DNA from 4 places in the Mesorhizobium sp. P170090 genome. Region 4 is predicted to be linked to each of the others. Evidence: predicted binding sites of a transcription regulator. Region 4 holds the regulator's gene; each other region holds the start of a gene.
What was found. The regulator LexA, encoded in region 4, represses DNA repair genes until DNA is damaged. The targets are predictions, from matches to a motif close to TGTTCNNNNTGTGTTCNG.
Positions count from the first base shown of each region.

Region 1: the regulator LexA is predicted to act here: its motif matches at 4,869-4,886, upstream of AC3EML_RS06080 (putative DNA modification/repair radical SAM protein).
Region 2: the regulator LexA is predicted to act here: its motif matches at 2,614-2,631, upstream of parE (DNA topoisomerase IV subunit B).
Region 3: the regulator LexA is predicted to act here: its motif matches at 3,842-3,859, upstream of recA (recombinase RecA).

Region 1 covers NZ_JBYNWH010000001.1:1,211,320-1,218,883, forward strand. The annotation lists gene AC3EML_RS06055 (CobW family GTP-binding protein) at 1-131, shown strand, start outside; gene AC3EML_RS06060 (WD40 repeat domain-containing protein) at 381-1,355, shown strand; gene AC3EML_RS06065 (hypothetical protein) at 1,357-1,809, opposite strand; gene AC3EML_RS06070 (aspartate aminotransferase family protein) at 1,965-3,347, shown strand; gene AC3EML_RS06075 (glutamine synthetase family protein) at 3,383-4,768, shown strand; gene AC3EML_RS06080 (putative DNA modification/repair radical SAM protein) at 4,888-6,123, shown strand; gene AC3EML_RS06085 (UdgX family uracil-DNA binding protein) at 6,126-7,564, shown strand, end outside.
Region 2 covers NZ_JBYNWH010000001.1:4,624,419-4,631,982, reverse strand. The annotation lists gene AC3EML_RS22525 (FUSC family protein) at 1-387, opposite strand, end outside; gene parE (DNA topoisomerase IV subunit B) at 490-2,544, opposite strand; gene cpaB (Flp pilus assembly protein CpaB) at 2,801-3,706, shown strand; gene AC3EML_RS22510 (type II and III secretion system protein family protein) at 3,785-5,185, shown strand; gene AC3EML_RS22505 (hypothetical protein) at 5,190-5,456, shown strand; gene AC3EML_RS22500 (CpaE/TadZ family protein) at 5,501-6,715, shown strand; gene AC3EML_RS22495 (TadA family conjugal transfer-associated ATPase) at 6,712-7,564, shown strand, end outside.
Region 3 covers NZ_JBYNWH010000001.1:3,933,760-3,941,323, reverse strand. The annotation lists gene alaS (alanine--tRNA ligase) at 1-2,408, opposite strand, end outside; gene recA (recombinase RecA) at 2,680-3,783, opposite strand; gene AC3EML_RS19005 (carbohydrate kinase family protein) at 4,066-5,010, shown strand; gene AC3EML_RS19000 (pseudouridine-5'-phosphate glycosidase) at 5,081-5,998, shown strand; gene AC3EML_RS18995 (TfoX/Sxy family protein) at 6,202-6,525, opposite strand; gene AC3EML_RS18990 (GFA family protein) at 6,609-7,106, shown strand; gene sufA (Fe-S cluster assembly scaffold SufA) at 7,251-7,564, opposite strand, start outside.
Region 4 covers NZ_JBYNWH010000001.1:4,159,298-4,166,861, forward strand. The annotation lists gene arr (NAD(+)--rifampin ADP-ribosyltransferase) at 1-321, shown strand, start outside; gene AC3EML_RS20155 (ComEC/Rec2 family competence protein) at 433-2,889, shown strand; gene lexA (transcriptional repressor LexA) at 2,883-3,665, opposite strand; gene AC3EML_RS20165 (GntR family transcriptional regulator) at 3,871-4,635, opposite strand; gene kynU (kynureninase) at 4,803-6,050, shown strand; gene kynA (tryptophan 2,3-dioxygenase) at 6,156-6,992, opposite strand; gene AC3EML_RS20180 (AMP-binding protein) at 6,989-7,564, opposite strand, start outside.

The DNA of each region.
Region 1 (7,564 bases), 2.9 Mb from region 4:
TGATCATCGAAGGCGACCACCAGCGCGCTTGGAAAGACGGCGAAAAGCATGAGAGCCGGCTGGTGTTCATCGGCCGCGAGCTTGACGCCGAACGGCTGAAGAAGAGCTTTGACGCCTGCCAGGCGGCTTGATTTCCGGACTCTATGGCGCTAGCGCTGCCCGCTCTTCCTTCTCCCCTTGTGGGAGAAGGTGGCCTCGCGAAGCGAGGTCGGATGAGGGGTGCTCCAGCTCGGCACCGACGGCGATCCGTTCAACACCCCTCATCCGTCTCGGCGCTGCGCGCCGATCCACCTTCTCCCACAAGGGGAGAAGGTTGACGCCAGGCCTGGCCGCCTCAGTGGCTTCCCGGGAGTGGTGACAGCTTCATTGGAATGGTCCTGATGCCCACAGTTGCTCCCCTCGACCTGGAAGGTCACTGCCTTGCCGCCGTCTTCCTCGACAACGTGCCGCATTTTGCGCTCGCCGATGGGACAGTTCATAGGCTCGACAACGGCCACAAGACAATTCAGGCCAATGACGGCCTGCTCTCCACGTTCCATGACGCCGCCAACGACCGCCTGATCACCGGCGGCGAGGACGGCAAGATTTTTGCCGTTGCCGCCGGCGGCAATGTCAGCGAACTCGCCAGCGCCGGCAAGAAGTGGATCACCAGCGTCGCCGCCGGGCCGCAAGGCGCTATCGCCTATGCCACAGGCAAGACTGCGTTCGTGCGCTTTGCCGACGGCAAGACCAAAGAGTTTGCCCATCCACGTTCGGTCGAGGGGCTGGCCTTCTCCCCCAAGGGCATGCGCTTCGGCGTCGCCCGCTACAATGGCGCGACGCTGCATTTCCCGGCCGCCGAGGGCAGACCGGTGGAGCTGGAATGGGCCGGCGCCCATACCGGCGTCACCTTCTCGCCGGATGGCGCCTTCCTCGTCACCACCATGCAGGAAAACGCGCTGCATGGTTGGAAGCTCGCCGACGGCAAGCACATGCGCATGACCGGCTATCCCGGCAAGGTCAAAAGCCTGTCGTGGAGCGTGAAGGGCAAGTGGCTGGCGAGTTCCGGCGCGCCGGCGGCGATCGTCTGGCCGTTTTCGGGCAAGGACGGCCCGATGGGCAAGGCGCCGCTGGAGCTCGGCACGCGCGGCAACGCCATGGTGACATCGGTTGCCTGCCATCCGAGCCAGGATGTCGTCGCCGTCGGCTATGATGACGGCATGGTCATGGCGGTGCGCTTTACCGATGCCAAAGAGGTGCTGTTGCGCCGCCCGGGCATGGGCGCCATCACCGCGATGATGTGGGACAAGGAAGAGCGCCGGGTCGCCTTCGGCAGTGCCGCCGGCGACTGCGGCGTCATCGATATCTCGGCGTGACCTATTCGGCTCCGCACGACACCTTGCCGGTCAATTCTTTCGGCTTGCCGTCCTGTTCCGTGTCGGCGGCGTTGTCGTAGACGGCAAGCGTGTACCGGCCGTCATAGACGCCCTCGTCACTGGTCTTGGTCAGGATCGTCAGTTCGACAGAGTTGAATTTATCTCCGAGCTGATGCTCGTGGTAGACGTTCAGCCGCAACTCCTTGTCGTCCAGCCAGTACTGGGTGAGGTCGGAATCCTCGAAGATGGTCTTGCGCAGACTGTCGCCTTCCGGCCGGCCAAGTATCTCGAGATCGCCGCGAAAATTGAAGGTCGGGCCGCCCATACCTCTGGTGACCCCGGCGCCGACCTCGAATTGCACCGCTTTGTCATCGACGGAACACCAGACGCCGCCCGATGCGGAAGCCGCAGCGGCCGACAAGAGTAGCGCAATAGCGCAGATGATCGTCCGCATTTTTCTCCCCAAACCACAGACCCGATCGCATTGGCGCCCGACTGCGCCGGAAGGTCAAGTCTGCCGAACTTGCTGCTGACCCAATGCAGCGCACCAACACGGCCAATTGCGGTTGCCGTCGCCAATTGGGTAGTGTGCCGGCCGAGAGGGATTTCATGTACAGCACGAACAGTTCAAAGGCGTCCATTGGCGGTATCAGCCGTGACCGCATCGCTGCATTGCGGACAAGCGAGGCGAACACCTTCCGCAAGGCGCGGCCGAAATCGCAGGCCAAGGTCGGTAACGGCCTGCCAGGCTTCTTCGGCGGTGTGCCGATGCACTGGATGAACGACTGGCCGACGCCATTCCCGATCCTGGTCGAAAGCGCCAAGGGCGCCGCCATCACGGATATCGACGGCAACAGGCTGGACGATTTCTGCCTCGGCGACACCGGTTCGATGTTCGGCCATTCGCCGCCGCCGGTGGCGCGCGCCATCCGCCGCCAGGCCGGGCGCGGCCTGACCTATATGCTGCCTTCGGAAGATGCGCTGGCCATCGGGCCGCTGCTCATACAGCGTTTCGGTCTGCCGTTCTGGCAGATCGCCACCACCGCCACCGACGCCAACCGCTTCGCGCTGCGCGTCGCCCGCGCCGTCACCGGCCGCGAAAAGATACTGGTCTTCAACGGCTGCTATCACGGCTCGGTCGACGAGACGATGGTCCGGATGGTCGACGGCAAGCCCGTGAATCGGCCGGGGCTGGCGGGTGAGTTTCGCGACCTGACCAAGACGGCGAAGGTCATTGAATTCAACGATGTCGCCGCGCTGCAAGCAGCGCTCAAGGACAAGGATGTCGCCTGCGTCATTGCTGAGCCGGTGCTGACCAATTCCTGCATGGTGCTGCCCGATCCGGGTTTTCACGACGCCTTGCGCAAACTGACGCGCGCGGCCGGAACGCTGCTTCTGATAGACGAGACGCACACGATTTCGACTGGACCCGGCGGCTACACCAGGAAATTCGGACTACAGCCCGACCTGTTCGTGCTGGGCAAGCCGATCGCCGGCGGCGTGCCGGCAAGCGTGTGGGGCATGAGCGACGAGGTCGCCTCGCGCTATGCCGACTACAATCGAACCAAGGAGCCGGGCTATTCCGGCATGGGCACGACGCTGTCGGCGAACCCGCTGCAGTTCGCAGCCATGCGCGCAACGCTCGAAGAGGTGATGACGCAGGAGAATTATGCCCGGATGGATCGCCTCGCCCTGCGGCTCGATGCCGGGCTGACCGGCGTCATCGATCGCTACAATCTGCCCTGGCATGTCGCCCGCGTCGGCGCCCGCGTCGAGTTCATCTGCGCCCCTGGCCCGCTCAGGAACGGCGCCGAAGCCGAGACTGCCCATGCGCCGGAGCTTGAGGCGGCTATCCATGTCGCGCTGGTCAACCAGGGCGTGCTGATCGCGCCCTTTCACAACATGATGCTGATCTCACCGGCCACCACCGGCGCCCAGGTCAACCGGCTGATCACCGCCTTCGCCACGGTTGCGGCAAGGCTGACGGCATGAGACAAGCTGCCAAGCCAAACTCGAGTACACTAATCATGAGTTCACCTTCGGGCTCGACGCCCGTCGAGGCGCAAGCCTTTCTCGACGCCCATCCCGAAATCGAAGCCTTCGATATCGTCTTGACCGACGCCAACGGCGTCGGCCGCGGCAAGATCGTGCGCCGGCATGAGCTGAAAAGCATCTTCGAGGGCGGCCGCCACATGCCGATCTCGATCCTCGGCCTCGACATCACCGGCGAGGATGTGCACGAAACCGGGCTGATCTGGACGACTGGAGACGGCGATCTCAGGGCATGGCCGATCCCCGGCACGCTGGTGCCGCTTTACGGCACGAACCCGCCGCGCGGCCAGTTGCTGATGGCGATGTACCATCTCGAGGGACAGCCTATGTCGTCGGACCCACGGCTGGCGCTGGCCAGGCAGGTCGACATATTGGCGGCCAAGGGCCTCTATCCCGCCGGCGCCTTCGAACTCGAATTTTTCCTGCTTGCCAATGAGCGTGACGCCGACGGCAAGGTAAAGCCAGCGGACGCCGTGCTCGACGGCCGCCGCTCGGCCAAGACGGAAGTCTATTCCGTCGACCATCTGCACGGCATGGAGCCGCTGTTTTCCGACATCTATGCCGCGGCTAAGGCGCAAGGCATTCCGGCCGAAACGGTGATTTCCGAATACGCGCCCGGCCAGTACGAGCTGACGCTGAACTATCGCAAGGATGTCATGCGGGCGGCCGACGACCTCGTCATGTTGAAGCGGCTGGTGCGGGCGCAGGCGCGCCGCCATGGTGTCACCGCCTGCTTCATGGCCAAGCCGATCGAAAAATACGCCGGCTCCGGCATGCATTTCCATGTTTCGTTGCAGGACAAGAACGGCCGTAACGTTTTTGCCGAGGCTGGCGGCGAAAGCTGGTCGCTGCCGCTGCTGCAGGGGCTCGGCGGGCTGATCCAGACCATGGCCGAATCGATGCTGGTGTTTGCGCCGCACGCCAATTCCTGGCGGCGCTTCGTCTCGCAGTCCTATGCGCCGGTGGCGCCGACCTGGGGCGTCAACAACCGTTCGGTGGCGCTGCGCATCCCGGCGGGCGACGCCAAGAACCGGCGCATCGAGCACCGGCCGTCGGGTGTCGACGCCAATCCCTACCTGATCGCGGCAACGGTGCTGGCCGGCATCATCAAGGGTCTGGATGAAGGCCTCGACCCCGGCCCCGAAACCACTGGGAATGGCTATGAAGCCGCCATCACGCGCACGACCATGCCGGTCGACTGGCGCGCTGCGATCGAGGCGGCGCGGGCATCGAGCTTCCTGAAAGAGGCGCTTGGCGAGGATCTGCATCGCACCTTCGTGGCGATCAAGCAGTCGGAGTATCTGCGCGTCGCCCGCACCGTCAGCGAGCTGGATTACCACCTCTACCTCCATGAGGTCTGAGAGACCGCCTGGAACTCGGGCAGTCGTCCTGCTAGCCCGACGATCAGGCGGCGATTACTTTTTCGCCGCCTGCATCAAATGAGGTGGCGCTGCAGCCTTCAAGAACATATCATGAACGGATGAGCGCACCTACCGTCCGTGAAAAGCTGGCAATCCTGTCTGACGCCGCCAAATACGATGCTTCCTGCGCCTCGTCCGGCTGGGCGAAGAAGGATTCGCTCCAATCCGGCGGTATCGGCTCCACAGAAGGCATGGGCATCTGCCATTCCTACGCGCCGGATGGCCGCTGCATTTCGCTCCTGAAAATCCTGCTCACCAATTTCTGCATTTACGATTGCAGCTACTGCATCAACCGCTCGTCATCGAATGTGCGCCGCGCCCGCTTTAGCATCGACGAGGTGGTGAAGCTGACCATGGATTTCTACCGGCGCAACTACATCGAGGGCCTCTTCCTGTCCTCCGGCGTCATCCGTTCGCCCGACGAGACCATGGCCGAGATGGTGGAGGTGGCGCGGCGGCTGCGGCTGGACGAAAAATTCTCCGGCTATATTCATCTGAAGACCATTCCGGAAAGCTCGGCCGAACTGGTCGAGCAGGCCGGGCTCTACGCCGACCGGCTGTCTATCAACGTCGAACTGCCGACCGATGAGGGCGTCAAGAAACTGGCGCCGGAGAAGAAGCCGGAAACGATCCGCCTTTCCATGGCGAACCTGCGCCGGAAGATGGAGGAAAAAGCCGAGCCGACGCTGAGGACCAAGAAGCGCGAACGCTTTGCGCCCGGAGGTCAGTCGACGCAGATGATCGTCGGCGCCGACAAGACATCCGACGACGGCATCTTGCACACCAGTGCGCGGCTCTATGGCAGCTACCATCTGCGGCGCGTCTATTACTCCGCCTTCAGCCCGATCCCGGATTCGTCATCGTCGCTGCCGCTGCAGAAACCGCCGCTGATGCGCGAGCACCGGCTCTATCAGGCCGACTGGCTGATGCGCTTCTACGGCTTTTCGCAGCCGGAAATCCTCGCCGGCAGCAGCGACGGCATGCTCGATCTCGCCATTGACCCCAAGCTCGCCTGGGCTTTGCGCAATCGGGCGAGGTTTCCCGTCGACATCAACCGCGCCGATCGGGAAGCGCTGCTGCGGGTTCCGGGTCTGGGCACCAAGGTGGTGGCGAAGATCCTTGAAACCCGCCGCCACCGACACATGCGGCTGGAAGATGTCGGACGGATCTGCCATTCGATCGCCAAGCTGAGGCCCTTCATGATCGCCGAAGGCTGGTCGCCGGGTGGACTAACGGACAAGACCGGCTTGCGCGACACGATCGTAAAGTCCTGCGAACAACTGTCTCTGTTTTGACCATGCAGCCGGCCCAGCTCGACCTTGCCCGATACACTGTCCGGCTAGCGAGCCAGACCGATTTCGCCGGTTGGCGCGATGCGGCACGGCGTCTGGCGCTGAATGAGGTCCGACCTGAGGATATTAGTTGGGGTGTCGGGTCCGACGCCAATGATACTCAAGATGCCTTGCCGGCGGTGCCAGAGGGCGCGCAGCTTACCGTCCCGCGCGAGTTCATCGCCCATGCCGAAACGGCCTTCTGCCACTCCGACCCCGGCCGGTTTGCCTTTCTCTACTGGATGCTTTGGCGCCTGCGCACCGAGCCGAAACTGCTGGCGATCGCATCCGATCCCGACACCAGGCGGCTCGAAGCCATGGAAAAGGCGGTGCGGCGCGACAGCCATAAGATGCATGCCTTCGTACGCTTCCGGAAGATCGGCGACGGCGAGAACGAGCGCTACGTCGCCTGGTTCGAGCCGGAGCATTTCATTGTCGAGCGCAACGCGGATTTCTTCGTCCGGCGGTTCACCGGCATGCGCTGGACCATCCTGACGCCCTATGCCTCCGCCGACTGGAACGGCGAAAGGCTGGCGATCGGGCCGGGTGCGGCCAAGGGCGATGCACCCGATCAGGACGACACCGAGGCGTTGTGGCTGACCTATTTCGAAAACATCTTCAACCCGGCGCGGCTCAAGGTGAAGGCGATGCAGAAGGAGATGCCGAAGAAATATTGGCGGAACCTTCCCGAGGCCTCGCTCATTCCAGATCTGATCGCAGGAGCGGACGAGGCCGCCAGGGATATGATTGCCAGACTGCCGACAACGCCGGCGCCGCACCACGCCAAGCTGCAGGCGAAACATTGGCCGAAGCGCGAGCCGGCCGAGGCGCCGGACGATGACGCCAACACCATTTCCGAGCTACGCGAAGCCGCGAAAGGCTGCCGCCGCTGCCCGTTGTGGCGCGACGCGACACAGACCGTGTTCGGCGAGGGGCCGGATGATGCCAAAGTGGTCTTCGTCGGCGAACAACCGGGCGATCAGGAAGATCTCGCCGGCAAACCTTTTGTCGGGCCAGCGGGCAAAGTGTTCGATGCAATTCTCGATGACGCAGGCGTCGACCGGCAAAAAGTCTACGTCACCAACGCCGTCAAGCATTTCAAGTTCGAGCCGCGCGGCAAGCGCCGCATCCATTCGAAGCCAAATGCCGGCGAAGTCCAGGCCTGCCGCTGGTGGATCGGCCGGGAGCTTGAGCTGATCAAGCCGGACCTCGCCGTGGCGCTTGGGGCAACGGCGGCGTTGTCGCTGCTGGGCAAGGCCATTGCCGTGACGAAAATGCGCGGCCAGTTGATCGAACGCGAGGATGGCTTGCGCGTGTTCATCACCATCCACCCCTCCTTTATCCTGCGCATTCACGAGCCGACGGACAAGGAGGCTGAGCGCGAGCGGTTCCTAAAGGATATGAA
Region 2 (7,564 bases), 470 kb from region 4:
GGCAAGTGCAGCGCCATAGGCTTCCGGATTGCGCAGCAGCGACGAAACCAGCGTGCACAGCCCAATCCAGACGGATAGCGCCGTGACCAGCAGCCAGGGATTGGTGCCGAAAACCGAGGTGATGCCGATCGCCGCAAGTCCACCGGCCAGCGTGCCGAGCAGCCGGAAAAAACCTTTCGCCAGCACCATGCCGGCGACCGGCTGGGCGACGATGAAGACCGTCATCATCGCCCATTGCGGGTGGTCGAGTTTCAACGCGTAAGCAGCGAGAAGCGCGATCAGACCGGCCGAAACCGTGCGCAGGGCGAAAATCCAATCCGAGCGCGTCGGCTGCGTCAGGCCCGCCAAACTGGTTTCGAAGTAGCTCTTCAGCCGCGCCCGGATCACAAGCTGGTCTCCGTATCGGAAGTGCAGGCTAGAGCAATTCCAGGAAAAGTTTGAAACGGTTTTCCGCCCGGAACTGCGTCAAAACGAAGAGTCGGCCGGCGCTCAGATATCCAGCACTTCCGTCGCGGCGAATTCGGCGCGTTCCTGGATGAAGCGGAAGCGGGCTTCCGGCTTGGTGCCCATCAGCGCGTCGACAGCATCCTTGGTCGCCGCCACGGCGTCGATAACATCGACCCTGAGCAGCGTGCGCTTCCTCGGGTCCATGGTGGTTTCCTTGAGCTGCGCGGCCATCATCTCGCCCAGGCCCTTGAAACGGCCGATCTCGACCTTGGCGCGGCCGGTGAATTCGGTGCGCAACAGCTCGTCCTTGTGCGCATCGTCCCTGGCATAGGCAACCTTGCCGCCTTGCCGGATCGAATAGAGCGGCGGCACCGCCAGATAGAGATGGCCGCCATTCACCAGGTTCGGCATTTCCTGGTAGAAGAAGGTGATCAGCAGCGAGGCTATGTGAGCGCCGTCGACGTCGGCGTCGGTCATGATGATCACGCGGTCGTAGCGCAAATCCTCATCGCGGTATTTCGAGCGCGTGCCGCAACCGAGCGCCTGAATCAGGTCCGATATCTGCTGGTTGGCGGCGAGCTTGTCGTTGCCGGCGCTGGCGACGTTGAGGATTTTTCCGCGCAGCGGCAGCACCGCCTGGCTCGCACGGTCGCGCGCCTGCTTGGCCGAGCCGCCGGCCGAGTCGCCTTCGACGATGAACAGTTCGGCGCCCGCGGCGGCGTTCTGCGTGCAGTCGGCGAGCTTGCCGGGAAGGCGCAGCTTGCGCACCGCGCTCTTGCGCGACACCTCCTTTTCCTGGCGCCGGCGCACCCGCTCGTCGGCGCGCGCAATCACCCATTCCAGCAGCTTGGAGGCTTCCTGCGGATTGTCGGCCAGCCAGTGGTCGAAGGGATCGCGGATGGCGGTCTCGACAATGCGAATGGCTTCGATCGTTGCCAGCCTGTCCTTGGTCTGGCCGACGAATTCCGGCTCGCGAATAAACACCGACAGCATGCCTGCCGCCGAGATCATCACGTCTTCGGAGGTGACGATCGAGGCGCGCTTGTTGCCGACCAGGTCGGCATAGGCCCGAAGTCCGCGCGTCAGCACATTGCGAAAGCCGGCCTCATGCGTGCCGCCTTCGCCGGTCGGGATGGTGTTGCAGTAGGAGTTGACGAAGCCGTCACCGCCGAACCAGGTCACCGCCCATTCCAGCGAACCGTGGCCGCCCTGCTTCTCGCTCTTGCCGGCGAAGATTTCGCGGGTCACCTGGAAATCATCGCCGAGCGATGCCTTGAGATAGTCCTTCAAGCCGCCGGGGAAATGGAACTCCGCCTTGGCCGGCGTCTGGTCCTTTTCCTTGATCAGCGATGGGTCGCAGCTCCAGCGGATCTCGACGCCGCCGAACAGATAGGCTTTCGAGCGGGTCATGCGATAGAGCCGCGCCGGCTCGAAGGCGGCGCCCTTGCCGAAAATCTGCTCGTCGGGATGGAAGCGGATTTTGGTGCCGCGCCGGTTGTGCACTTCGCCGAGCTGCTCCAGCCCGCTCACCGGAACGCCGCGCGAGAACCTTTGGCGGTAAAGCTGGCGACCGCGCGCGACCTCGACTTCGAGATGGTCCGACAGCGCATTGACGACCGAGACGCCGACACCGTGCAGACCGCCGGAGGTCTCATAGACCTTGCTATCGAACTTGCCGCCCGAATGCAGCGTCGTCATGATGACTTCGAGCGCCGGTTTCTTGAATTTCGGATGCGGATCGACCGGAATGCCGCGGCCATTGTCGGTGACGGTCAGAAATCCGTCGGCCGACAGCTCGACATCGATGAAGGTGGCATGGCCGGCGACCGCCTCGTCCATCGAATTATCGATGACCTCGGCAAACAGATGGTGCATCGCCTTGTCGTCGGTGCCGCCAATATACATGCCGGGACGGCGCCGCACCGGCTCCAGCCCCTCCAGCACCTCGATGTCGGCGGCGCTATAGCCCTCGCTGCCGTCCTTGGTCGCGGCAGGACGCTTCGTGGCCTGCACCAGCGGGTCGGCCGGGCGCGAAGGTGTCCGAGCCGGTTGGGGCTGCTTTTCCAGATTGCCGAAAAGATCGTTGTTGTCGTCCATGCCTACCATAGAATCCGTGCCGCGAATCACCCGTCGATACTGCCACGCTTTTCGGCGCCAAGCGACGGAAGTTCCTGTTACGTTCGGGGATTAAACCCTTCTTATCCTAAAACCTTTCGATAACCAAGCCGGCGGAAATAGGTCCGTGCGGAGCGGCCGCGATTCCTGAATCTTTAACAAAGCGGCCTAGCGTCGCTCCAACAAAACAAAAGACCACGAATGTCAGGGGTTGGTTGTGAGGGGCAAGGCCATAACGATGATTGGCATCGCTGCCGTCTTCGGCGCGATTTCAATCTTTGCCGCGGATTTCTGGGTGAAAAGCCAGGCCAAGGCCGATGCCGAAGAGAAAACGGCGTCGATCCCGGCGCCCGCCGTCCCCAAGGTCGTCTTCAAGACCATAGTGGTGGCCAACGCGCCGCTGCGTTACGGCATGGAGCTTGACCGGGCGCAGCTCAGCGAAATCCCATGGTCCGAGGATTCGGTGCCGCAGGGCGCGTTCACCACAGTCAATGCATTGCTCGCCGAAGGCAGCCGCGTGGTATTGTCGCCGATCGAGGTCAACGAGCCGGTGCTGATCAGCAAATTGTCGGGGCCGAACGGCCGCGCGACGCTATCAAACATGATGACGCCCGGCATGCGGGCGGTGACAATCCGCACCGACGAGATCGCCGGTGTCGGCGGCTTCGTCATGCCGGGCGACCGGGTCGACGTGGTGCTGACACGCGATGCGGGCGAAATCCAGGAAGTGGCCAAGAACGCGCAGGGCGCTGCCGGATCGACCGTTACCTCCGAGATTGTCGTCTCCGACGCCAAGGTGCTGACCGTGGGGCAGGGCGCCGACGAGCGCCAGACCACACCGCAGATCGCCAATTCCGTCACCATCGAGGTGACGACCGAAGGCGCGCAGAAAGTGGCGCTTGCCCGCACCGTCGGCACCTTGTCGCTGTCGCTCCGCTCGGCCGCAGACGGAGGGGCCGCCAAGGACGGCGTCACCACCATCTCGTCCTTCGGCGGATCGGTCGCCTCCGGCGTCCAGGCCGCTGCCGGCGCGCTGTTCACTGCCGCGACCAAGGAGCCTGAGAAGCCGAAATTCAAGACGATCATCGTGACGCGCGGCACGCAGGTCGAAGAATACCAGGTTCCTGCGCGGGACCAGCAATAACTGCCGGTGGGGACCGGGCGAGGGACGGGACAGATGTCGGGACTTCATGCATTTCGAACTACGAAAGGGCTGCGCCCAATGCGGGCGCTTGCGGTGGGGGCTTGCCTGGCCGCGGCCGCAATGCTCGGCCTCAGTGCACCAGCCAAGGCCGACAACGATATCGTCCATGTCTCGTCGACAACGAATGCGTCGATCAAGGTAGCCAAGGGCAAGCCGAAGACGGTCATGACCAATGCCGCCTTCTACCAGATCGTCATCGGCGATCCGGAGATCGCCAACGTCAATCCGCTGACCGACAAATCCTTCTATGTGCTGGGCAACAATCTCGGCACCACCGGCATCGCGCTGTTCGACGAGAACAAGCAGTTGGTCGGCACCGTCGACATCGAGGTGACGCTGGACACCGACCAGCTGGCCAGCACCATTCGCGCCAGCGTGCCGGACGCCAAGATCAAGGTCGGCTCGGCCAATGGCCGCGTCGTGCTGTCGGGCGAGGCCGATGACGCGGTCGCCGCCGAGAAGGCAAGCAAGATCGCCAGCCGCTTCTCCGGCAATGAAGAAGTGATCAATTCGGTCAACATCTCGTCCTCGCAGCAGGTTCAGCTCAACGTCCGCTTCGTCGAGATCAATCGCCAGGCCGGACAGGATCTCGGCGCCAAATACAGCGCCAATTTCGCTTACGGCATTGGCGGGCGCGACGTCACCCTCGATCCTGGCACGGTGCCGGGAGCCGGCAATGGCGAGATCATCGGCCGGCTGCTGTCCAACGGCCTGTCGATCGACGTCGCCATCAAGGCGCTGGAGGAACGTGGTCTCGCCAGGCGGCTGGCCGAGCCGAACCTGATCGCCCGCTCGGGCCAGACGGCAAGCTTCCTCGCCGGCGGCGAGTTCCCGATCCCGGTCTCCGAGGACAATGGCAAGATTTCCGTCAGCTACAAGAAATACGGCGTCAGCCTCGACTTCACGCCGACGGTTCTCAAGGACGGGCTGGTGAGCCTCGACATCGCGCCGGAAGTGTCCTCGATCGACGCTTCGGCCTCCTACAATATCGGCAATATCTCGGTCCCGGGCTTTATCGTGCGCCGCGCCAAAACATCCGTCGACCTGAAGAATGGCCAGAGCTTCATGATCGCCGGCCTGCTGCAGTCACAGAACGACATTACCACATCGCGTCTTCCCGGCCTCGGCAAGCTGCCGGTGCTCGGCTCGCTGTTCTCCTCCAAATCCTATCAGCGGCGCGAGACCGATCTGGTGATCATCGTCACCCCCTATCTGGTCAAGCCCGTCGATCCGTCGAAGAAGCTGCTCGAGCCGACCGACGGCACGCAGCCAGCCAGCAATGTCGACTATTTCCTCAACAACACCGAGGAAGTGAAATCGTCCGAAGCCAATCGTGCAGTGGCAATGGCCAGCGGCAGTACGGCACAGCCGGCCGCGGTCACCACCGTCGGGCATTTCCTCGACCTGCCGAAGGATTGAAGCCATGCGCGTGGAATCATGCATCGCCCTGCTGATCGCCGGCCTCGCCGGCGGCTGCACCAGCGACGACTATGTCCGCTCCGAGGGACCGACGATTGCCGCCGGCAACGCACAGGCCGCCAATACGGCCATGCAGATGGTCGATCCCTGGAAATACGGCGTCCAGAACACCAGGCTGCTGGTGCCGGCGCAGCGCAGTGAGGCGGCAGTCAACGCCGCCGACCAGGCTGCTGCTGCCAAGGCCGTGCAACCGACAGCGACAACCGATTGATTTGCCCGGTGATTTGACCGGGAATGACCTGACAGGCTGACAAAATGGCAAGCGGCATCAAGACCAAGAAGATCCTGCTGGTGTCCAGCGACCGGACCTTTGCGCAGGATACGCGCACCGCGTTCGCGGCCTCGGAGGTGATCCAGCTTTCGACCGTCGAGAAGAACATTACCGAACTGCGCGGCGAGGTCCAGGAAGCCGATTTCGGCGCGCTCATCGTCGACATGGATGCGGCAAAGCTGGAAGAGATCGAGTCGCTGCAGCGCATCATGCGCCGGCTTGAAGGCCGCGTTCCGGTGGTCGTCGTCACCCAGGAATTCAACGCAGCCGCAGTGCGTATCCTGGTGCAGCTCCAGGTCGCCGATTTCCTGGTCAAGCCGATCACCACCGCCGATCTGGTGCGGTCGGTCGTGCGCGCGCTGCAAGGGCCGGGGCGCGAGGAAAACACCGAGTCGCAGATCTATACCTTCATGCCGGCCGCCGGCGGCGTCGGCACCACGACGCTGGCGCTGCAGACCGCCTTCCAGCTGCATCATTCGGTGACGCGCGGCGCGTCGACCTGCGTGGTCGACCTCAATTTCCAGCAAGGCGCCTGCGCCGAATATCTCGACCTCGAGCCGCGCTTCGACATCACCGAAATCGAGAACCAGCCCGAGCGCCTCGACCGTCAGCTGCTGGATGTGATGCTGTCCAAGCATGCGAGCGGGCTCTGCGTGCTGGCGGCGCCAACGCATCCGTCGGAAATGCGCTCGTTCAAGACCGATGTCGTGGTGCGCATGCTCGATCTCGTCTCGGCCTATTTCGATAACGTCGTCATCGACATGCCGCGCACCTGGTTTCCGTGGACGGAGACGGTGCTGCTCGGCTCCAACAAGCTCTACATCGTCGCCGAAATGACGGTGCCATGCCTGCGCCACACGCAGCGGCTGATCCAGGCGGTCTACGAGACGGCCGGCAAGGAAGTGAAGCCGAACGTCATCGTCAATCGTTTCGAGCAGAAGATGTTCGACAACGGCATCAAGCAGGCGGATGTCCAGGAAATCCTGGGCGAGCATTTCGTCGGCGGCATCTCCAACAATTACCGGCTTGTGCGTGAAGCGGTCGACCGCGGCGTGCCGCTGCATGAGATCGACCCGAACGCCAATGTCGTCAACGATCTGAAGAGGATCATCCTGCCGGAAGAAGCCGTGGTGACGCCGGAGAAATCGCGCTCGCTGTTCGGCATCGGCAGGGGCCTCCTGAAGAGGAAAGCCGGATGACCAGCCGCTTCTCGACCCTGCAGAACCGTGACGTCCGCGCTCTGAAGCCGGCCGAGGCGGCGCCGGTCGCGCATCACGCCGTGGTCATCCCGACGAACCGCAAGGCCTTGCCGCCGAAGCCGGAGACAACACCGGGAAAAAGCGCCAACAAGGTGCTCGATGCCCGCGTGCGCATCCACCGGCTGCTGCTCGAGGAAATCAACCTGGTCGCGCTGGAGCGCCTGCCCAAGGATGAGATGCGCCGGCAGGTGCAGGAGTTCGTGTCGGAAAAGACCCGCCAGGAGCGTATGGCGATCAACACCGTCGAACTTGAAGCGCTGGTCGATGACATCGTCGATGAGATGGTCGGCCTCGGCCCGCTGGAACCGCTGCTCAAGGACCCCGACATCAACGACATCCTGATCAACGGCCACCAGAACTGCTTCGTCGAAAAACGGGGCAAGCTGCAGCAGGTCCATATCCCGTTCAAGGACGAGGCGCACCTGTTGCGCATCGTCAACAAGATCGTCGCCGCCGTCGGCCGCCGGGTCGACGAATCGCAGCCGATGGTCGATGCCCGCATGCTCGACGGCTCGCGCTTCAACGCCGCCATTCGCCCGGTCGCCGTCGACGGGCCGCTGGTGTCGATCCGCAAGTTTTCAAAGAACAAGCTCGGCCTGCACAAGCTGGTCGAGTTCGGCGCCATCACCCAGAACATGGCCGAGGTGCTGGCGGCTGCAGTCCACGCCCGCAAAACGACCATCATCTCGGGCGGTACCGGCACCGGCAAGACGACGATGCTCAACGCATTGTCAGCCTTTATTCCGGAAGACGAACGGTTGATCACCATCGAGGACGCGGCCGAACTGC
Region 3 (7,564 bases), 230 kb from region 4:
TCGGCCAGCGGCTTCAAATCCTTCGGCGACACGCCGGAAACCGCTTTGCCGAGGAAGCCGATACCGGCGACGGTTTCGGTGGTGGCCGGAGCATCGGCCGCGGCACCACCGCCCAGCGCGAGTTTCTTGCGCGCTTCGCTCAGCTCCTTCTCGAGCTTCTTGCGCTCCTCGAGCAGCGTCTCGACACGCGCCGGCACGTCGGCCGGCGAGATCTTCAGCACAGCCGCCGTCGCCTTCAGGCGCCTGTCCTGCTCGTCGAGATATTTTCGTGCGGCTTCGCCGGTCAGCGCCTCGATGCGGCGCACGCCGGCGGCGACTGCGCTGTCGGAGACGACACGGACCAGGCCGATATCGCCGGTCGCCCGGACATGGGTGCCGCCACAAAGTTCGACGGAATAGGGTCTATTGGCCTTGGCGCCATGCACGCCGGTGCCCATCGAGACGACACGCACCTCGTCGCCGTATTTTTCGCCGAACAGCGCCATGGCGCCTTCGGCGATGGCGTCGTCGACCGACATCAGCCGCGTCGTCACCGGGCTGTTCTGGACGACGATTTCGTTGGCCATGCGCTCGACCTCTTCGAGGTCTTCGGCCGAGATCGGCTTGTTGTGCGAGATGTCGAAGCGCAGGCGCTCGGGCGCGACCAGCGAACCTTTCTGCGCGACATGGGTGCCCAGCACCTCGCGCAGCGCCTCGTGGATCAGATGCGTTGCCGAATGATTGGCACGCAGCCGGGTGCGGCGTGCATGGTCAACCTTCAGCTCGACGGCTGCACCTGGCTTGACCGTGCCGTTCGTCACCTTGCCCAGATGCACGAACAGGCCGTCGGCCTTTTTCTGCGTGTCGGAAACCTCGATCGAGAAACCTTCGCCGGAGATGATACCGGTGTCGCCCATCTGGCCGCCGGACTCGCCATAGAACGGCGTCTGGTTGACGACCACCGCCACCGCGTCGCCCTTGATCGCGCTGTCGACGGTCTTGCCGTCCTTGACCAGCGCCTGAATGAGGCCTTCCGCCTGTTCGGTCTCGTAGCCGAGGAATTCGGTGGCGCCGGCCTTCTCGCGTACAGAAAACCAGATGGTCTCGGTGGCCGCGTCGCCGGAGCCAGCCCAATGCTTGCGCGCTTCGGCCTTCTGCTGCTCCATCGCATGGGTGAAGCCGGCAAGGTCGACCGAGATGCTGCGCTGGCGCAGTGCGTCCTGCGTCAGATCGAGCGGGAAGCCGTACGTGTCATAGAGCTTGAAGGCAGTCTCGCCGTCCAGCATGTCACCGGCATGAAGCGTCTCCGTCGCCTCCGAGAGCAGGCCGAGGCCGCGCACCAGCGTCTTGCGGAACCTGGTCTCCTCGAGCTTCAGCGTCTCGGTAATCAGCTGTTCGCCGCGCAGCAGTTCGGGATAGGCCTGGCCCATCTCACGCACTAGCGCCGGCACCAGCTTCCACATCAACGGCTCCTTGGCGCCGAGCAACTGCGCATGGCGCATGGCGCGGCGCATGATGCGGCGCAGCACATAGCCGCGGCCTTCGTTCGACGGCAGCACGCCGTCGGCAACCAGGAAAGAGGACGAGCGCAGATGATCGGCAATGACGCGGAAGGAGGCGACCGTCTCCTTGTCGGGTCCCTGCCCGAGCGCTGACGAGGCCGCATCGATCAGATGACGGAACAGGTCGGTCTCGAAGACGCTCTCCACCCCTTGCAGGATGGAGGCCATGCGCTCCAGGCCCATGCCGGTGTCGATCGACGGCCGCGGCAGGTCGATGCGCTCATCCTTGGTGACCTGCTCATATTGCATGAACACCAGGTTCCAGAATTCAAGGAAGCGGTCGCCGTCCTCCTCCGGGCTGCCGGGAGGGCCGCCCCAGATGTGCTCGCCACGGTCGATGAAGATTTCCGAGCACGGCCCGCACGGTCCGGTGTCGCCCATAGCCCAGAAATTGTCGGAGGTCGGGATGCGGATGATGCGGTCATCGGAGAAACCGGCGATCTTCTTCCAGAAGCCGGCCGCCTCGTCATCGGTGTGATAGACGGTGACCAGCAGCTTGTCCTTGTTCAGCCCGAACTCCTTGGTGATCAGGTTCCAGGCCAGTTCGATGGCGCGCTCCTTGAAATAGTCGCCGAAGGAGAAATTGCCGAGCATTTCGAAGAAGGTCAGATGGCGCGCGGTGTAGCCGACATTGTCGAGGTCGTTGTGCTTGCCGCCGGCGCGCACGCTTTTCTGCGCAGTGGTGGCGCGCGAATAGGACCGCTTCTCCAGGCCGGTGAAGACGTTCTTGAACTGCACCATGCCGGCATTGGTGAACATCAGCGTCGGGTCGTTGCGCGGCACCAGCGGGCTCGAGGCCACGACCTCGTGGCCCTCCTTGCGGAAATAGTCGAGGAATGTCGACCGGATCTCGTTCACGCCACTCATGAGTGCTGCCTTTTCGCGAAAACCGCCGGCACGGCCGGCGGACACTGGTCTCTGCTTTTTAGAAGATTGACTTGGCCTTTTAGCGGGCACGCCCCACCCTGTCCAGAAACACGGAATTGGGCCAATCCGGCAACTGCCAAGCCGGCTTCACGCTGCCCAAAAACGAAAACCGCCGGCGCGAAGGCCGGCGGTTTGAAACGCAATACTAAAGAACTCGGTTACTTAAGCATCGGATAATAGACTGGATTTATGGCCGAACTCTGGCCGTGCCCTACATGGCGCCGGATTCTTCCTCGAAGCCGTCGTCGCTTTCGCCGCGCTCGGGGCCACCATTTTCAAGAAATTTCTCGGCGATCAGCCCGGCATTCTGCCGCAGCGCAAGTTCGATCTCACGCGCCGTGTCGGGATTGTCGCGCAGGAACAGTTTGGCGTTTTCGCGACCTTGGCCGAGACGCTGCGAATTGTAGGAGAACCAGGCGCCGGACTTCTCGACCACGCCGGCCTTGACGCCGAGGTCGACCAGTTCGCCGGTCTTGGAGACGCCCTCGCCATACATGATGTCGAACTCGACCACCTTGAAGGGCGGCGCCAGCTTGTTCTTGACCACCTTGACCCGGGTCTGGTTGCCGACGACCTCGTCGCGGTCCTTGACCGAGCCGATGCGGCGGATGTCGAGGCGCACCGAAGCGTAGAATTTCAGCGCGTTGCCGCCGGTCGTGGTTTCGGGCGAACCGAACATGACGCCGATCTTCATGCGGATCTGGTTGATGAAGATGACCATGGTGTTGGAGCGCGAGATCGAGGCGGTCAGCTTGCGCAGCGCCTGGCTCATCAGACGCGCCTGGAGACCGGGCAGAGAATCGCCCATCTCGCCTTCGATTTCGGCGCGCGGCGTCAGCGCCGCCACCGAATCGACGACCAGCACGTCGATGGCGCCTGAACGCACCAGCGTGTCGCATATTTCCAGCGCCTGCTCGCCGGTGTCCGGCTGCGAGATCAAGAGGTTTTCCAGATCGACGCCGAGCTTGCGGGCATAGACCGGATCGAGTGCGTGCTCGGCATCGACGAAGGCGCAGATACCGCCTTTCTTCTGGGCTTCGGCAACTGTGTGCAGCGCCAATGTCGTCTTGCCCGAGCTTTCCGGCCCGTAGATCTCGACGATGCGGCCGCGCGGCAGGCCGCCGACGCCAAGCGCGATGTCGAGGCCCAGCGATCCGGTCGGCACGGTTTCGATCTCGACGACCTGCTCGTTGGCGCCAAGCCGCATGATCGAGCCCTTGCCGAAGGCGCGCTCGATTTGCGACAGCGCCGCGTCCAGAGCCTTTGATTTGTCCACCGCTTTGTCCTCTACAAGCCGCAAAGAATTCTGAGCCATGATACATCACCCCTTGGTCGTCAATGAAGGCCGGACAATCCGTAATCCCTGCCCATTTTGTACTACTTTTGTTCTCGTTTGGCAAGAGGGGTCAAATATCTGAAAAGCAATCTTTATCCGGATTTGTTCTTTTTTTGTCTCATGGTTTCGTTTCCGGATGTATCCACCATTGGGCCAGACGCGCCGGCTGTTTCGATCGGCCGAATTGCCGGCTTGCCTGCGAAGCTCCGCCGCACAGCGTAGCGCTTGTGCGGCTCGAATAACAAAGGTCATATCGCCGGCATGGTGAAATCAGCAAAGATACTGGCGGTGGGCGGCGCCCATATCGATCGCCGCGGCCAGGTGTCGGGCACGTACGTGCCCGCGGCGTCCAACCCCGGCACGATGCGCGAGGATGTCGGCGGCGGCGTCTTCAACGCGCTGCGCAGCCTGGTGCGGCGCGGCGTCTCGGCCTCGCTTTTGTCGGTGCGCGGCGGCGATGCCTCGGCCGAGACGGTTGCGCGCGCCATCGCCGACTCCGGCATTGCCGACCTGTCGGCGGTTTTCCTCGACCGCACGACGCCGAGCTACACGGCGCTGATCGATCGCGACGGCGAGCTGATCACCGGCTTTGCCGACATGGCGCTCTACGATTTGGCGTTCCCCAAGCAGATCCGCCGCTCCAAGGTGCGCGAGGTGGTCGCCGAGGCCGATGCGGTGCTCTGCGACGCCAATCTGCCATCAACGGCGCTGGAGCGGCTGGTGGGGCTCGCCGCCGGCAAGCCGGTGTTCGCCATTGCCATTTCGCCGGCCAAGGTGGTGCGGATGATACCGGTGCTGAAGGAGCTCGCGCAGGTCTTCATGAACCGGCGCGAGGCCATGGTGCTGGCCGGCGTCGATGCCAATGCCACCGAGCGCGAGACCATCGACGGACTGCGCTGCAGCGGCCTCACCAGTGGCGTGGTGACGGCGGGCGATGGCCCGGTGCTGGGATTCGACGAAGCCGGCGCCTTCTCTATCCTGCCGCCGGCGCCGAGAAAAGTCGCCGACGTCACCGGCGCCGGCGACGCGCTGGCCGGCGCCACCATCGCTGCCCTGCTGCGCGGCCTGCCCCTGCGCCAGGCATTGCGCGAGGGCGTTGCCGCCGCCACGCTGGCCATTGAAAGCGCCGACGCGGTTCCGGCCTTCACGATTGCGACCTTCACTGAGGCACTGGCTCTTGTGCCCGACGCGCAGGAAATGGCATGAGGGCGGCCAATTGCCATTGCCGGAGCGCGACGTCCAAGCGGACGCGCGGATCTCCGGATCGGAGACCATCATGACACCGCAAAGCGCCCGCCCCTTGATCGACATCCACGCGCCCGTGGCTGAGGCGCTCGCCGCTGGCCGCCCGGTCGTGGCGCTGGAGAGCACCATCATCACCCATGGCATGCCTTACCCCGACAATGGCGCCATGGCCGCCAATGTCGAAAAGATCATCCTGGACAATGGCGCGGTGCCGGCGACGATCGCCGTGGTTGCCGGCCGCATCAAGATCGGGCTGTCCGACGGCGAGCGCGAGTCGCTGGCGATGACCGGCGACGCCATGAAGCTGTCGCGCGCCGATCTCGGCTTTGCGGTGGCGCAAGGCCGCACCGGCGGGACCACGGTCGCCGCCACCATGATCGCGGCCGACATGGTCGGGATCAAGGTGTTCGCCACCGGCGGCATTGGCGGCGTCCACAAGGGCGCGGAAAAGAGCTTCGACATCTCGGCCGATCTCGACGAGTTGGCGCGCACGCCGGTCATCGTCGTCTCGGCCGGCGCCAAGGCGATCCTCGACATCGAAAAGACGCTGGAAGTGCTGGAGACGCGCGGCGTGCCGGTGATTGGCCATGGCTGCGAGACGATGCCGGCCTTCTGGTCGCGGCATTCGCCGTTCCGCGCGCCGCTGACCCTGCACAGACCGGAAGAGATCGCGCATTTCTACAAGACCAGGGCGGCACTTGGCCTGGTCGGCGGCATGCTGATCGCCAACCCGGTGCCGCAGGACGATGAAATCCCGGCCGACGAGATGGCCGGCTATATCGAGGCCGCGCAGAAGGCGGCGGAAGTGCAGAATGTGACCGGAAAGGCGGTGACGCCGTTCCTGTTGGGCAAAATCCTCGAACTGACCGGCGGCCGGAGCTTGAAGACCAACATCGCGCTGGTCGAGAACAATGCGCGGCTGGCGGCGAGGATTGCCAAGGCGCTGTAGGATCGCCTACGTCGGCGGGACAGCACCCCCCTCTGGCCTGCCGGCCATCTCCCCCGCAAGGAGGGAGATTAACAGCTTAGCCGCAGGCTCCCATTTTCAACGATGGTGATTGGCGAAGGCCAATGTGACAACTGATCTCCCCCCTTGCGGGGGAGATGTCCGGCAGGACAGAGGGGGGTGGGAAGAAACGCGACGGTCCCGGTTCACTTCCCCGCCCGCCGCCCCGCCTCATACGCCCGGCGCGCCCACACCCTCATCTCGTCAGGATCATCAAACGCGTCGTCGGGAATGCTCCAGTACGGCATCGCGACCAGCTTGCCGTGGCGGGTGCCGGTATAGGTCCATTGCTTGCAGCCGGCGGCTTCGAAATCGGGCGCGCTTTGCTCGTCAGCCTTGAGCAGCAATTCGCCGCGCAGCACGATGGCGACGATGACGCCGTCGAAATAGATACCCTTGCCGCCGAACAGTTTTCGGATACTGACCGGGCCGAGGCCTTCGAACAGCTCTTCGATGCGTTCATTGTCCATGCCGCAATCATGTCACCGGGCTTGCCATGGCTGCAACCAAAAACCATGCTGGCAAGTTGAGAGCCATCCGTCGGAGTTTTGTCATGCCGCTGCTGCTCAAGGGATCCTGCCGCTGCGATGCCGTCCATTTCGAGGTGGAGAGCAACACGCCGGTGCCGTTCATGCTGTGCTACTGCTCGATCTGCCGCAAGCAGCAGGGCGGCGGCGGCTTCGCCATCAATCTCGGCGCCGATTACAAGACGCTGAAAATCAAGGGCAAGCGCAATCTCGGCGTCTACCAGGCCGAGATCGCGGACGACGAGCATCCAAAGTGTGAGATTTCGACGGGCGAGCGCAATTTCTGCAAGAAGTGCGGTTCGGCGCTCTGGCTCTACGATCCGACATGGCCGGACCTGGTCCACCCCTTCGCCTCGGCAATCGACAGCGAGTTGCCGAAGCCGCCGGAGAAGGTGCATCTGATGTTGAAATACAAGGCGAGTTGGGTCGAGCCGGTGATCGGCAAGAAGGACAATGCGTTCGACGTCTATCCCGAGGAATCGATCGCCGACTGGCACAAGCGGACGAAGATGTGGGTGAAGTGAGGACTCGGAGCGCGACTTCCGATGGTTAGCGCTGCCCCTCATCCGGCCCTTCGGGCCGTTCGTCATTCGAAAAGCCAAGCAATTGGCTTTTCGCCCGCTGCGCGGACCATTCCTCACCTCCCCGTGAACGGGGCGAAGGAAAGATCAGGCGGAAGCGCGCGCTTCAGCCAGCGCCTTCAGGTCGGCGGGCTTCAGTTCGACGGATTCGCCGCAGCCGCAGGCCGAACTCTGGTTCGGGTTGTGGAAGGTGAAGCCGGTGCGCAGCGTGGTCTGCTCGAAATCCATCTCGGTGCCGAACAGGAAAAGGGCAGCCTCGGGCGCGACATAGACATGCGCGCCGTCGCGTTCGATATGGTCGTCCTTGGTATTGGGCTCGGTCACCAGGTCGACCGTGTATTCCATGCCGGCGCAGCCGCCCTTCTTGATGCCGAGGCGAATGCCATGCGCATTGTCGCGCG
Region 4 (7,564 bases):
TCCAATTTCAGAGGTAAACCACTGTCATGGATCTATTTCACCCAGACACTGGAAGCCGCCATCTGGGGAGCAGAGCTTGCAACGGGTGACGGTCGTCAAAGGATTTACATCGTAAAGCCGACGGAGTTTTTTATGGATGACCCTAACCTGACCGACAAAAAATTTCCCGGTAATCCGACGAAATCCTACCGCTCCCGTGATCCGTTGCTCATCCTGGGTGAACTCGGTGAATGGCAGGGTCATACACCGGAACAATTGAAGGCAATGCACGATGGGCTTGCTCGCCTGAGAGCGGAGGGCCAGGATATGATTGAGGATTGAGCGTCCTTGCCAGGTGATGGTCGATTCCGGCGCGGTGGACGTGATCACGCGGACTTTCGCGCTTTGCGCGTTCATGTAGCATAGGGGTCTGGGGCGCAAGGGGCAGACCCGATGGCTGGACGTGGCCGGGGCACGAAGGAAGGCGAAGGCGCCGAGGCAAGCGTCAGCGAACGCTCGCTGTTTGCCGATAGTCCCTATGCCGAGCCGCTGCCCCTCGCGCTGCCTGAGCCGCATCCCGGCGTCGCGCCTGCGCTGCCCGGTCACGCGTTGCCGGCGCAAGTCACAGCGCCCGGATCTATCGCCCGTCTGCGCAGACGGCTTCGCCGTCCGTCATGGCCCGCGCTCCGCCGCAGCCTTGCCGTGGCCGCCAACACGGAGCTCGACCGGGGCGTCGCCTTCCTGCTGGTGCCGGTTTTCCTGGCGGCCGGCGTCATCATTTATTTCTCGCTGGCCGGCGAGCCGGGCTTTGCGCAGCCAATCGCCATTGTGGTGCTGGCGACATGTTGCGCTGTCGCCACGCGATCGCGGCCGAGGACGCATCTGTTCTGCATGGCCGCGATGCTGTGCGCGCTCGGCGTCGTCGCCGCCAAGGTCGAGACCTGGCGCGCCGGAACGCAGATGCTCGGCTCCGAGATCCAGACACGGCTGACCGGCCGCGTCGTCAGTCTCGAACAGATGGAAAGCGGCCGCATCAGGCTGACGCTCGATGTGGTTTCGACCGCTTACCCCGAGCTGCGCTACGCCCCGGAGCGGGTCAGGCTCTCGGCGCGGACCGTTCCCGCCGATATGACCGCCGGCTCCCTGATCACCGGCTATGCCAGGCTGTTGCCGCCGACCGGTCCGGTGCGGCCGGAGAGCTACGATTTCTCCTTCGACAGCTATTTCACCGGTATCGGCGGCAGCGGCTTCTTTCTCGGCAATCCGAAAACCATTGCTACGCAGGGACCGCCGCCGCTGACCGCGCGGCTCTCCTCGGCAATCGAGAACGCGCGCGAAAACATTGCCGACCATATCAGGGGCAAAATCGGCGGCGCCGAAGGCGAGATTGCCGCGGCGTTGATTGTCGGGGTGCGCGCCGGCATCCCGGACGAGGTCAACGAAGCGATGCGGCGCACCGGCATCTACCACATCATCTCCATCTCCGGCCTGCACATGGCGCTGGTTGCCGGCACCATCATGGCGTTGCTGCGTGGCGCCTTTGCGCTGTTTCCCGTTTTCTCTTCGCGCCGGCCGGTGAAGAAATATGCGGCCGCGGCAGCGCTTGTCTCGATCGCCGCCTATCTCGTTATTTCAGGCGTCGTGGTTGCCGCCGAGCGCAGCTTCATCATGCTGGCGGTCATGCTTGTCGCCGTGCTGTTTGATCGCGCCGCACTCACCATGCGCAATCTGGCGATCTCCGCCATTGCCGTCATCCTGGTGTCGCCGCACGAGGTGGTCGGTCCCAGCTTCCAGATGTCGTTTGCCGCCACCGCCGCCCTTGTCGGCGCCTATGCCGGCTGGGCCGATTACCGCGCCGACAAGGTGAGAACGCCGCCGGCAAAGCGCTCCTTCGTCGGCTTCCTGTCGCGAAAATTCGCGCTGGCCATGGGCGGCCTCGCAATGACCTCGATCATCGCCGGCAGTGCAACCTTGCTGTTCGCCATCTGGCATTTTCAGCGTGTGTCGCCGCTCAGCCTGATCGCCAATCTGGCCGTGATGCCGATTGTTTCGTTGATCGTCATGCCCTTTGCCGTGCTCAGCGCACTGGCGATGCCGTTCGGCGCCGACGGGCCGTTCCTCTATGTGATGGGCAAAGGTCTGATGGCGATGATCGCTATATCGGCCTGGATTTCCGAGCGCTCGCCGGTCGACGCCGTCGGGCTGATCTCCATCCGCTCGGTGCTGTTAGTGGCGGTCGCCCTCGTCATCGCCACCATGGCCACCACCTGGCTCAGGTTGGCGGCCGTGCCTTTCGCGCTGGCCGGCCTGTTGACGGTGCCGCAGGTGCTTACGCCAGACGTGCTCATATCCGAGGATGCGCATCTGGTGGCCATGCCGATCGGTGGCGGCGAACTCGCCCTCAACCGCGAACGCTCCAACGAATTCACCACGGACAATTGGAAACGGGCGCTGCGGGCCGAAACCATTATCCCACCTGAGATTTTCGAGGCAACAGATACGCGGTTCGATCTCGATCCGCTCGATCTGCCGCCCGGCTCGCCCTTCTATTGCACCGGCGATCTCTGTATCGCCCGGCACCCTTCCGGAGCCATTGTAGCGCTTGCGAAAGACCGCAAGACGGCGCGGCCGGCCTGTGCCTTCGCGAGCCTGATCGTCATCGATGACGCCACCGCCTACAATCCGTGCCGCGACCCGCTGGTGCTGGTCGTGACGAAGAAACAGCTGGCCCGCGACGGCAGCGCCGCCGTCTTCTTCGATCCGCAATCGGCAGCTGCAGCGCCAACCATCCGCTTCGCCGTCGACAAGCCGTATCGCCCCTGGCACGAGCAACGCCGCTTCTCCCGCGAAGCGCGCGGCCTGCCGCCTTACAACCAGCGTGAAAAGTACAAACCCAAGCCGGCTCAGTAGCGCCGGATCAATCCGACAAGCTTGCCCTGCACCTTCACCCTGTCCGGTCCAAAAATGCGGGTCTCGTAGGCCGGGTTGGCGGCTTCCAGGGCGATCGAGGCGCCCTTGCGGCGGAAGCGTTTCAGGGTCGCTTCCTCATCGTCGACCAACGCCACCACGATCTCGCCGGGGCTGGCTGTGTCGGCATTGCGGATGATGACCGTGTCGCCATCGAAAATGCCGGCCTCGATCATCGAATCGCCCTTGACCTCGAGCGCGTAGTGTTCACCGCCCATGATCATGTCGGGCGGCACCGAGATCGAATGGGTCTGATGCTGGATGGCGTCGATCGGCACACCGGCAGCAATGCGTCCCATCACCGGGATCGACACCGCCGAAACGGCGTCGTCATTGCCGGCCGACATCGAACGCGACGGCGAGCCCGGCTTGATCTGGCGGCCGATACCGCCTTGGCCCATCGCGCCTTGTCCTTGGCCGCCTTGCCCTTGGCCGGTTTGACCAAGACTGCCCTGAATGACGCTCGGCGAAAACTTCCTCGCCGCATTGAGGCCTGGTGCGATCGAGTCGGGCAGCCGCAGCACTTCCAGCGCGCGCGCCCGGTTCGGCAGCCGGCGAATGAAACCGCGCTCCTCAAGCGCCGTGATCAGGCGGTGGATGCCGGACTTGGAGGCGAGGTCAAGCGCTTCCTTCATCTCATCGAAGGACGGCGGGATTCCGCTCTCCTTCAGGCGTTCATGGATGAACATCAGAAGCTCATGTTGTTTGCGCGTCAGCATCGCGGCCCCCAGGGGTTCTGAAACCAGAATCAGAAAAAACAAACCCAGAACAAACACTATCTGTTCCAGTTGTGTTCCGCAACCTTTTAAAGTTTAATGAATGTGTTGACGTTTTGTTCAGCGTGACGTTCGGCACCGCGAGCGGCGCTCGTAGTCGTTCGCCGGCAACGGGGTGAAACGAAGACAAAGTGCCCTGCGTCGTCGGCTACGATCGCCGCTTCCTTTTCGGACGGGGCTGCGCAGCATCCGCCCCGGGTTCACTCTGGGCATAGACCTGCAGCGTGTAGCCGATGTGAGCGGTCATCAGAGTTTTCGCACGTTCGACGTCGCGATCGAGGGCCGCTTCCATCAGGGCGGTATGGTGTTCGATCGCCACGGCGTCGCGCAGGGCCGCCACGGCCTTCCGGTGGCCATCCGTGCGGCCGGCGGCGGCGCGCAGCGTCGGCGCCAGACCCAGGAAGCGGTGATGGCGATGCAATTGGTCGGAAATCGTCGCATTGAAGCGCAGCAGCCAGCTGGATGTCGCGGCACTGAGCAGCGCCGCATGGAAGGCATCGTGTTTTTCGTACCACGCGTCGACCGCATCATCCGATGGATCGTCGAGAACAGACCCGCACCGTGAGAGACGATAGTGGGCGGCAACGACCGCGTCTTCCCACTCACGGTCGCCCTCCTCGATCGATTCCACCAGCAGGGGCAGTTCGACCACCAGCCGCGCACGCGCCAAATCCTCGAGCTCCGCCCGAGAGACGGGAGCGACCGCAAACCCGCGGTTGCTGATGGCGGTCACAAGCCGTTCCGCCTCCAGCCGCGACAGCGCCTCGCGCAACGGCGTCCAGCCGATGCCGTAGGTGTTGCGCAGCGTGCTCAGCTTCAACGGCGCGGCAGGCGCCAGCCGGGTCGCAAGAATATCGCGCCTGAGCAGGCGATAGGCCGCTTCCGTCTTCGAGGTCTGCTCGTCATCCAGCATCGTGATCCATCAGACATAAACGCTCGGCGGATCATTATATATCAAAGCCTTTCAATGGGTGAATTATATATAATGTTTGACAGTTCAAGGGCGACCACTCAAGATCGCCGGCATGTTTGGGCGGCAGGCTCCGCCGCGCGCGTTTGTCCATGGAGGGGCGCCGGATCATGAGCACGACACCCGATCTCGCTACAATCGAAGCAATGGATGCCGCCGATCCGCTGCGCTCCATGCGCGAACGCTTTGTCTTGCCGCAAGGCGTGATTTATCTCGACGGCAATTCCCTGGGCGCCGCGTCAGCGGTCGTCTTCAGCGAACTGCAGCAGGCCGCCACGCAGGAATGGGCGCACGACCTCATTCGCGCCTGGAACACCGCCGGCTGGTTCAACATGCCGGTGGAACTCGGAGATCAGCTCGGGCGACTGATCGGCGCGGCTGACGGGCAGACGGTGGTCTGCGACACAACCTCGATCAACATCTACAAGCTGCTGCACGCAGCGCTCGGCATGCGGCCGGATCGGTCGGTCATCGTTGCCGAGGGCGACAGTTTCCCGACCGACCTCTACATGGCCGAAGGCCTCGCCTCGACCCGGCCGGGAACGCGGCTGCGGCTGGAGGGCGTCGACGCGGCCGCAATCGAGGAGCTGATCGACGACAGCGTTGCCGTCATCCTGGTCAACCACGTCAACTACAAATCCGGCCAGTTGCGCGACATGGCGGCGCTGACGCGCAAGGCACATGACGCCGGCGCGCTGATCATCTGGGATCTCTGCCACACGGCCGGCGCCTTGCCGGTCGAACTTGACCGTGCCAATGCCGATTTCGCCGTCGGCTGCACCTACAAATACCTCAATGGCGGCCCGGGCTCGCCAGCCTTCATCTACGCGGCCGAGCGCCACCATGACGATGCCCACCAGCCGCTCAGCGGCTGGTGGGGCCATGCGCGGCCCTTTGCCTTCGAGCAGGGCTTTGCCGTCGGCAGCGGCATTCGCCGCTTCCTGTGCGGAACGCAGCCGGTGCTGTCGATGCGGGCGCTCAAGGGCGCGCTCGATATCTGGAACGACGTCGATATGGCGGCGGTGCGCAGAAAAAGCATCGCGCTGACCGACCTGTTTATCCAGCTCGTCGAAGCCAGATGCGGCGCCTACCGGCTTGAACTGGAAAGTCCTCGCGACGGCAGCCAGCGCGGCAGCCAGGTGTCGTTCCTCCATCCGCATGGCTATCAGGTGATGCGCGCGCTGATCGAGCGCGGCGTGATCGGCGATTTCCGGGCGCCGTCGACCATCCGTTTCGGCTTCACGCCGCTCTATGTCGGATATGGCGATGTCTGGCAGGCGGTCGAAGTCCTGGAGGATATTCTGCGCACCGGCGCCTGGCAGGACGCCCGCTTCGCGGTGAAGACCGCGGTTACGTGAGAAACCAGAGCAATTTCAGGAAAAGTGTGAAGCGGTTTTCCGTCCGAAATTGCGTCAATCAAAGAGCTAGAGCATTTCGCCGTTTCCGTTAAACGGTGAAATGCTCTAGAGCCGGGTGCGGACCGTCCAGAGCTCCGGAAACAGCACGACCTCCAGCATCTTCTTCAGATAGGAGGCGCCTGAGGTGCCGCCGGTGCCGCGCTTCAAGCCGATGATGCGCTCGACCGTTGTGACGTGGTTGAAGCGCCAGCGGCGGAAGTAATCCTCGAAGTCGACCAGCTTCTCGGCCAGTTCGTAGAGCATCCAGTAGCGCTGCGGGTCGCGGTAGACGGTTTGCCAGGCAGCCAGCACGTCTTCGTTCTCACCGCGCGTCTCGCGCCAGTCCGTGCGCCCGGCATCGGCGCCGATGTCGAAGCCATTGCGCGCCAAAAGCAGAAGCGCCTCGTCGTAGAGCGACGGCGTGGCCAGGATCGCTTCCAGCCTGTCCGTAAGGTCGCGCCGGTGCTTGTGCGGCCCGAGCATGGCTAGGTTGCGGTTGCCGGCCATGAACTCGATGGCGCGGTACTGCCAGGACTGGAAGCCCGAGGATTGGCCGAGCGCGTCGCGAAACTCGGTGTATTCGCTGGGCGTCATCGTGCGCAGCACGTCCCAGGCATTGTTGAGCTGCTCGAAGATGCGCGCGACACGCGACAGCATCTTGAAGCTCGGTTCGAGGCGGTCGGCGCGGATCGAGAGGATCGCGGCGCCGATCTCGTGGAGGGCCAGTTTCATCCACAATTCGGATGTCTGATGCTGGATGATGAACAGCATCTCGTCATGGGCAGAAGACAGCGGCGCCTGCGTATCGAGCACCTTGTCCAGCTGCAGATAGTCGCTGTAGGACATCCGCTCCTTGAACGACATCTGCGCGCCATCGGACGCCGGATCGTGCGGCTTAATCAATTGATCTTCTCCGCGCGCAACCGGAAGCGCTGGATCTTGCCGGTCTGGGTTTTGGGCAAGGCGTCGATGAACTTCACCGAACGCGGATATTTGTAGGGCGCGATCGTTGCCTTGACGTGGTCCTGCAGGCGTTTGACGGTCAATGCGTCCGGCGAAACACCTTGCACAAGCACGATATGCGCCTCGACGATCTGGCCGCGTTCACCGTCCTCGGCGCCGGTCACCGCGCATTCGGCGACGTCGGGATGCGAGAGCAGCGCCGCTTCGACCTCGGGGCCGGCGATGTTGTAGCCGGCGCTGACGATCATGTCGTCGGAACGCGCGGCGAAGTGGAAGAAGCCATCCTCGTCCTGCGTGAACGTATCGCCGGTGAGATTCCAGCCGTCGCGGACATAGTCCTTTTGCCTGGCATCGGCCATGTAGCGGCAGCCGGTCGGGCCGCGCACCGCCAGCCGGCCAGTAGAGCCGCGCGGCAACTCCCGCATCTCGTCATCGACGATGCGTGCCTGATAGCCGCCGACGGGTTTGCCGGTGGAGGCCGGCTTCATGTCGTCGAAGCGGTTGGAGATGAA